Regions from separate parts of the Gordonia sp. NPDC057258 genome, predicted to be linked through region 1. Evidence: riboswitches for the same ligand, from Rfam matches in the RefSeq annotation. Region 1 holds a riboswitch; the other holds the start of a gene.
What was found. A riboswitch is a leader RNA that binds a small molecule or an ion and turns the genes downstream of it on or off. The one in region 1 is predicted to bind cyclic di-AMP.

Region 1 (4,203 bases):
CGACGTGATGGGCATCGGGATAGTAGATGACCAGGTCACCGGGCTTGAGGTCGTTCTTCTCGACCGGCTGACCGCCGGCCATCTGCGCCTGGCTCGATCGCGGGATGGTCTTGCCGGCCTGCCGGAACGCCCACACCATGAGTCCCGAGCAGTCGAACGAATTCGGTCCGGTGGCGCCCCACACGTAGGGGTCACCGATCCGGGTGAGGGCGGCGTGGGTGGCGATCAGTCCGGCGGCGGTGCCCTTGGGCACCAGTCGCGGATCGAAGTCGAAGGTCGGACCGCGCAGAGCCGCCAACTGCTTGCCGGTCATCGACTTGTAGATCGACCGGATCTGGATCGCCTGGAGCTGCAGGTCGGCTTGCTTCGTCTGGAGGTCACCACGGACCCGTTCGGCGCGGGAGACCGCCTCGGAGGCGGCCACCGCCGTGCGCTCGGCATCCTTCTTCGCGACAGCGGTCCTGGCCCGTACCTTCTTGATCGCGGTCAGGTCCACCGACGCCTGACGCGAGATCATGTCGAGACCCGACATCTGGTCCAGGAGCGCCTGCGGGGAGTCGCTGACCATCACGGCGTACAGTCCGCTGACCCGCGCGCCCTGATAGCTGGCGCGGACGATCGCGTCGACTCGGTTCTGGTGCACGGCGAGCTGGGCGCGGCTGGTGTCCAGCGTCTGCTGCGCCTCGGCCGCGGCTTTCTTGGCCGCCGCCACGATGCCGCGCTGCTTGTCGTACTCGATCTTGGCGTTGTGCATCGCCTCGGTGGTCTTCTCCGCGTCGATGCCCAGTTGCTTGTAGCGGTCGAGCAGCTGATCGGCCGAGCGCGCGGGCACCGCACGGGCGTCCCCGACGCCGCCGGCGACGGTCGGTGCCAGAACGGCGAACGCCGACAGGACACAGAGCGCCACCATCAGCGGACCCGAACGCATCCTCGGCCGCATCGCGCGACCACGCCCCTCCCCGATCAGCACGGTCTACTCACTCCCTCGTGTGTGCTCGTCGATCCCTGAGCATCCCGGGCCCCTGCACCCGTACCCCGCGTCCCGTCGACCACCCTAGGCGGCCGACCGGCCCCCGGGACTGGTTCGGGCGGATCGCAATCCACGCGATCCGCCCGTCCAGAGACCTTCGTGCTCAGTCTGTTCGTGTTCAGTTGTCGTCAGTACCGACGGATGCCCGTCAGGGTCCACTCCTTGACGGCGTCGCGCTTGACCGGCGTGCCGTAGTTGGACGAGTGGACGAACTGACCGTTGCCGACGTAGATGCCGGCGTGGCCGCCACCGTTGAAGATCATGACGTCGCCGGGCTTGGCCTCGGAGTACGACACCGCGCGTCCGCCGCCGAGCTGGCCGTAGCTGTCGCGCGGGATGTTCTTGCCGGCCTGCTTGTAGGACCAGTAGATGAGGCCCGAGCAGTCGAATGCGTTGGGGCCGGCGGAGCCGTAGGAGTACGGCGCACCGATCTTGCTCTCGGCGGCCTTTACCGCCTTCTGACCGGCGGTCAGCTGCGGCTGGCCCAGGGGCGCGCCGCCACCCTGCGGGCGGAACTGCTGCGGGATCTGCTCCGGCGCGATACCCGGCACGGTGAACTGCCCCAGGTTGGGGATCTCGACCGTGGCGGCGGGCGACTTCTTCACCGGCGTGGCCTCAGGCGCGGGCTTGGCCTCCGGGGCCTTCGCGCCGGGCAGGGCCGGGATCTCGAAAGTGCCCAGCGGGGTGTGGACCGGGGCGGCGAGAGCAGGGCCGGCGGCTGCGGCGAGCGAACCGAGTGTGATCGATCCAGCGATCACCGCCTTCTTGGCGACCGTGCTGCCACGATTGGGCTGTTCCAAACGATGTTTGGCCACGAAGCGAGTTCTCCTTCAGATCTTCCTCTACCGCCGACCGAGTTAGCTGTCGGGTTCGGGCCGGAAGAGTGGCCCTACACGTTTTCGCGCATGAGGTATCCACTGGACACTCATGCATGGCAACGCGATTCACCCCGATTCGGATCGGTTTCGACCGAGTCGCATCAGTGGTGATGCGCTCCGACGAGCCCGTCCGAAGGTTGTGGTTCCCCGGTTCGCCCGCGAGGGCGATTGAGCGGTGACTACTGCGGACCACTTCTGTTGAAGCGGGACGCTCCGCAAAGGTCTCAGAAAGGTTACGAAATCGGATGCGCTCTGTCCACTAAGCGACAGACAGCCAAACCTCGGCCGCTTCTCAGCCTGCCCTGAGGACGGTCACAGAAGCGCGTCGATCCGGCGCCTGAACTGCGGTTTTGGCTGATCTTGCAGATCGTGCAGCGCCGCTGGTCACCATTGCAGCAGCCTGCAGAACGTCGATGGCGAGGTCCAGTTCGGCATCCGCGTCCGAGGTGGCCGCCGTTACCGAACCTCCACCTTCGTGGGACATATCGTCCCAGCTCGGACCACCAAACAGCACTGTCATCATGCACCCGTCGCAAGCGACGGGACGAGCCGGGCAGCGCGCACAATCGACGTACATAATGTGATCTCCATCTCATCTGGCGAGGGTGGGCCGCGTCGGCCCCGTTACGGGTCGTTGTGACCGTGAGAAGACCGCATTTCTCACGTCCAGGTGGAGACTAGGGGCGCCCACCGACAAGTCCGTCGAACAGCGATCGACACAGCAGTCACACGGGTCACACGACACGATGTCGGAGCGTCGCGGTCGCGATGTCGGTGGATCGAACTAGTGTTCGCCGGGTGACGCAGACCAGCGTGGACGGCTCGCCCGCGGGGCAGCTCACCTTCGCCGACCTGGAGGCCGCCGACCAGGGGGCCACGGGTGAGACGTCGAACGAGTTCAGCGACCGGTCGCTCTTCGAGACGACCCTCGTCGTCGTCGACCTCGAGACCACCGGGTCCGACCCGGTCCGCGACCGGATCACCGAGATCGGCGCGGTCAAGATCCGCGGCGGCGAGGTGGTCGGCGAGTTCGCCACGCTGGTCGACCCCGGCCGGCCGATCCCCCCGCAGATCGTGACCCTCACCGGCATCACCACCGCGATGCTGACCGACGCCCCCCGGATCGAGTCGGTGCTGCCGTCGTTCTTCGAGTTCGCCCGCGGCTCGATCCTGGTGGCCCACAACGCTCGTTTCGACATGGGTTTCCTCCGGCAGAACGCGATCCGGCTCCACCTGCCGTGGACGTTCAGCCTCAGCCTGTGCACGGTGACCATGGCCCGGCGCATCCTCAGCCGTGACGAGGCGCCGACGGTCAAGCTCAGCGCGCTCGCCGACCTGTTCGACGTCTCCGTGCGGCCCACCCACCGGGCGCTCGACGATGCGCGCGCCACGGTGGAGGTCTTCCACCGGCTCCTCGAGCGCGTCGGCAATCAGGGCATCGCGACAGTCGGCGACCTGACGTCGTATCTCCCGAAGACCGACCCGCGCCTGCGCGCCAAACGCGCACTCGCCGACCATGTCCCGGCCCGTCCCGGGGTGTACCTGTTCCGCGGCCCGTCGAACGAGGTCCTCTACGTGGGCACCGCGGTGGACCTCCGCCGCCGGGTCCGGTCGTACTTCAGTGGCAACGACCCGCGCCGCCGCATCGCGGAGATGGTGCTCCTCGCCCAACGGGTCGACGTCGTGGAGTGTTCCCACGCCCTGGAGGCCGCCGTCCGCGAACTCCGGCTCCTCGGCGCGCACGCACCGGCGTACAACCGACGATCGACCCAGCCGCACAAGGGTTGGTGGGTGACCCTGACCGAGGAACGCTTCCCCCGGCTCAAGGTCAGCCGAACACCCACCGACGAGTCGATCGGCCCGGTGGGCAACCGCAACAACGCGGCGACCGTCGCCGACGTGATCTCGGCGGCCGCCGGTCTGCGCACGTGCACGACACGGCTCGGCGCGACGGGCTACCACTGGTGTCCCGAGGCCGATGGGAGGCGGCGGCCGGGGTCCTGCCGGGCGGCCACGGCGCAGCCGCAGACGGTGCCGGACTACTCTCCCCGGGTCACCGCGGCCCGCCGGCTCATGCGAGGTGAGGCCGACGAACTCCTCGACGGCCTCACCGCGCGCCTCACCGACCTTGCCCAGGCCCACATGTTCGAGACCGCGGCGCGGCATCGGGACCGTCTCGCGCTCACGATCGACGCCCTCGCCCGCTGCCAGCGACTGGCCGCGCTGTGCGCGATCGCCGAGATCGTGGTCGCCCGGCCCGACGGTGAACGCGGCTGGCAGTTCGCGGTCATCCGG
Region 2 (4,203 bases), on a different contig from region 1:
GACGTCGATGCCGCCCACCGGGACTGACGAAGGTGGGTCGGACGCCCGGGACACCGGGCCGGCCGGCGGCTCCCGGCTGAGTCATCTGGACGAGTCCGGAACGGCCCGCATGGTCGACGTCGGCGCCAAGCCGACGACGAAGCGTCGCGCCGTCGCTGCCGGCACGTTCCGCACCACCGCCGAGGTGATCGGTCTCCTCAGCGAGTCGCGGCTGCCCAAAGGAGATGTGCTGGCCACGGCGCGCATCGCCGGGATCATGGCGGCCAAACGCACCGACGAGCTGATCCCGCTGTGCCATCAGCTGGCGTTGTCGTCGGTGGAGGTCGACTTCGCGATCGGCGCCGACACGATCGAGGTCACCGCGACCGTGGCCACCTCCGGCCAGACGGGTGTGGAGATGGAGGCGTTGACAGCGGTCGCAGTCGCCGGGCTGACACTCCACGACATGGTCAAGGCCGTCGACCGACGGGCGCAGATGGACGGCATCCGCCTGCTGGCCAAGACCGGCGGCAAATCCGGCGACTGGTACCGCGAGCCGTCTGACCCGGCTCATGACTGACCGGAATCCTTCCCGCGTCGCGCGCGTCGTCGTCGCGTCGAACCGCGCCAGCAGCGGTGTCTACGAAGACCGGTCCGGACCGATCATCGAGGCATGGCTGGTCGAGCAGGGCTTCACCGTCGACGAGTGCGACGTCGTCGCCGACGGCCCGCCGGTCGGCGAGGCCCTCCGCGCCGCGATCTACGCCGAGGTCGACCTCGTCATCACCACGGGCGGAACGGGTTTGACGCCCACGGACCGGACTCCGGAACAGACCCGCCCGCTCCTCGACGTCGAGATCCCGGGTCTGGCCGACGCCATCAGGTCGGCCGGGCTGCCGACGGTGCCCGCCGCGGTCCTCTCGCGCGGACTCGCCGGAATCGCCGGGACGACCCTCGTCGTGAACCTGCCCGGTTCGACCGGCGGGGTCCGCGACGGGCTCGGCGTCCTCGCGGGGGTCGTCCACCACGCGCTCGATCAGATCCGCGGAGGCGACCACCGATGACCCGAGAGGCCGGCCCGCACGTGGTGCACACCGCCGTCGTCGACGAGCCGATCACGCTGGCCGACCACGAGGCGATGGTCATCGACGCCGCCGACGGCAAAGCCGGTGCGGTGGTCGGGTTCGTGGGCGCGGTCCGCGACCACGACGGCGGCCGCACCGTGACCGCCCTGCATTATTCGGGGCACCCGACGGCGACGAAGGTCCTGGCCGAGGTCGTCGCGGAGGTCTCCGCGGTCGACGGGGTGCGCGCGGTCGCGGTGTCCCACCGGGTCGGCGACCTCGTGATCGGCGACATCGCGTTCGTGGTCGCGGTGGCGGCCGACCATCGTCGAGCGGCGTTCGAGACCTGCTCGCGCCTCGTCGACGAGGTCAAGGCCCGGCTACCGGTCTGGAAACACCAGTTCTTCGACGACGGCACCGACGAGTGGGTCAACTCGGCCTGACTCCGCCCCACTGGTTGAGCTGACCCCCCGCTGGTTGAGCTTGTCGAAACCAATGGAAAAGGGCCCCGCACGGATGGTTCATCGTGCGGGGCCCTTCGTCTGGGTCCCAGATCAGGCGTCGAGCGGCGATCAGGGGTTGGGCAGCAGGTGCTTGTTGTCGTTGAACAGCTTGATCTGATCCTGGTTCAGCGTGACGCCGCTGTCCTTGGCCGCCTGCCAGAGGTTCTTGATCTCGGGGCTGACGCCGGCCTCGGTGAGGGCGTCGGTGACCTGGTTGGCGACGTCCTCGGTGGTCTTCGCGAGGTCGACGCTGCCGTTGCCGCCGGGGAGCACCGGGGCGATCTCACGCGGGGTGTCGGTCGGCGCGCTGCGCGGGGTCGAGCCCGACAGGCCGGTGCCACAGGTGGGCCAGGCGCCCTTGCCCTGCGAACCGAGCACACGCTCGGCGACGACGATCTGCTCCTCGCGGGAGGCCTGATCGGCGGTCGGGGCGAACTCGCCGCCGCCGTGGCCGGTCCAGGTGCTCGGGGAGAACTGCAGGCCGCCGTGGTAGCCGTTGCCAGTCGCGATGGCCCAGTTGCCACCGGATTCGCACTGCGCGACCTGGTTCCACTCGGCGTCGGTGGCCGCATTGGCGGTACCGGTGCCCAGAAGGGCTGCTCCGCCGCCGAGGACCGCGCCGGTGAGGGCGACCTTGGTGATGGTCTTGGCGGCCGTGCTGGTCGTCTGCTTGCGATGACGTCCGGACATGTCTGTGTTTCCTCTCTCCACGCGCCTACGAAGTCAGCTGTCGGGTTCGAGCGAGAGGTGCTCGGTCTCGGGTCGTCGTGGTGGTCGCCGCGACTTCCGGGACTTAACCCCGAGGACACCTGGTGTGGTGCCCGGTCTCAGGGGATGAGGTTGGGTCCCCCGTCCTCGTTCCTAGATTGCTTGTCGTTCCCACCGGCGGAACGAGGCTCGGCGCGGCCGGTGGGACGTTATGTCTTGGTTGCTGTGTCGTGACCTCCGAGGAGGACGCTTCGAACAGTACGTCGTTCGTTGGACTGAATCACCTGCTTGGACGCAAGCGATTTTCGGCCCGGATCCGGGTCTTCCGACCCACTTCGGCCGTCATCCCAGTTCAACGGGTTAGTGGCCGTCCCGTGCCCATCCTGTTACCGCGCCGTGATGTGACCAAGGTCACAAGCCGGGTGTGGCGTCAGCCACCGGCAAACGGGGGGAGGACGTCGAGTGTCGCGCACGTGCCGAGCGCACGCGTCCGATCGGAGAACGCGATCTCGTCGCGCAGATACGAGCAGCGTTCGAGAACCGTGGCGAGGGACGGGTTTCCGGCGGCGAGCATGCCCTCGAGGGCGCCGAGCGGGGTCGACGGGTCGACGTCGATCACCTTCTCCTCGGCACCGGCGGCGGCGCGCGCGGCCGCGAAGAAACGAACTGTGAGCTGCATCGGACGCGAGCCTAGCCGCCGATCGCCGACATCGGCCGATCCGGTTGGGTGAAGCCCGCCGCGTTCACTTCGTGGCCCGCCGCTTTCGCCCACATGTTCGCGCGCCACAGGCGCGCGAGGGCGGCGTCGATCTCGTCGCCGGGGAGGGTGCGCAGCGCGTGCCGCACGTCGGTTTCCGACGTCGCGAACAGGCAGTTGCGCAGTGATCCGTCCGCGGTGAGCCGGGTGCGGTCGCAGTCCCCGCAGAACGGCCGGGTGACCGACGCGATCACCCCGACGCGTGCCGGGCCGTGCGCGCCGCGGTGGCCGTCGACGAGCCACGTGGCGGCCGGCGCGCTCCCACGTGGCGTGGGGTCGGGCAGCAGGGTGAACCGCTTCCGCAGGGTCGCGAGGATCTCGTGTGCGGTCACCATCTGTGCTCGCTGCCACGCATGGTCGGCGTCGAGTGGCATCTGTTCGATGATCCGCAGCTCGTAACCGTGCTCGAGACAGTAGGCGAGCAGGTCGGGGACTCCGGGTAGATCGCCACGGTCGGGCACCACGGCGTTGACCTTGACCGGGTCGAGCCCGGCGCGGCGCGCCGCCGCCAGGCCGTCGAGCACATCCGTCAGACGGTCCCGGCGCGTGATCTCGGCGAAGCGGACCGGGTCGATGGTGTCCAGCGAGACGTTGATGCGGTCGAGGCCGGCCTCGACCAGTCCGTCGACCCGCCGGGGCAGACCGAGTCCGTTCGTCGTCATCGCGATCTCGGGTGACTGCGGGAGGCCCGCGACGGCGGCGATGACGTCCTCGAGGTCGCGGCGCAACAGTGGTTCGCCGCCGGTGAACCGGATGCGCTCGATCCCCAGGTCGCGCACCGCCACCGTCAGCACCCGGATCAGTTCGTCGGTGGACAGCACCTGGTCGGTGGGCATCCAGTCGAGGCCCTCGGCCGGCATGCAGTACGAGCACCGAAGATTGCAGCGGTCGGTGACCGAGACCCGGAGATCCTTGGCGACCCGACCGAAGGTGTCGAGCAACGGCCCGTCGGTGGGCGCGTCGGAGGTCGCTGCTTCCCGCGGGGAGCGGGGCAGCGGCAGTCCGAGGCCGACCGTGCTCATGGTGCTGGGCGACTCACTTCCGGGTCGGGTCCGCGCGCGCCTCCAGGGCGCGGAAGGTGCTGGCGTGGAAGACCAGGGGCTCGATGTCGGGATCGGCGCGCAAGGTCTCGATCTCCAGCAACACGACGGTGTGGTCGCCGGCCTGGATCTCGTTGTGGATCGTGCACGAC

Region 2: linked by a shared signal. The riboswitch ahead of ACFUEJ_RS04175 (transglycosylase family protein) and the one ahead of ACFUEJ_RS06045 (C40 family peptidase) in region 1 are both predicted to bind cyclic di-AMP.

What each region holds. Positions count from the first base shown of each region.
Region 1 is NZ_JBHUXZ010000005.1:143,656-147,858, forward strand. It holds gene ACFUEJ_RS06040 (NlpC/P60 family protein) at 1-928, opposite strand, end outside; gene ACFUEJ_RS06045 (C40 family peptidase) at 1,159-1,845, opposite strand; cyclic di-AMP (ydaO/yuaA leader) riboswitch at 1,862-2,093, opposite strand; gene ACFUEJ_RS06050 (DEDD exonuclease domain-containing protein) at 2,677-4,203, shown strand, end outside.
Region 2 is NZ_JBHUXZ010000003.1:190,838-195,040, reverse strand. It holds gene ACFUEJ_RS04195 (hypothetical protein) at 1-2, shown strand, start outside; gene moaC (cyclic pyranopterin monophosphate synthase MoaC) at 8-559, shown strand; gene ACFUEJ_RS04185 (molybdenum cofactor biosynthesis protein B) at 552-1,043, shown strand; gene ACFUEJ_RS04180 (molybdenum cofactor biosynthesis protein MoaE) at 1,040-1,486, shown strand; gene ACFUEJ_RS04175 (transglycosylase family protein) at 1,616-2,236, opposite strand; cyclic di-AMP (ydaO/yuaA leader) riboswitch at 2,243-2,459, opposite strand; gene ACFUEJ_RS04170 (MoaD/ThiS family protein) at 2,685-2,933, opposite strand; gene moaA (GTP 3',8-cyclase MoaA) at 2,945-4,033, opposite strand; gene ACFUEJ_RS04160 (flavin reductase family protein) at 4,047-4,203, opposite strand, start outside.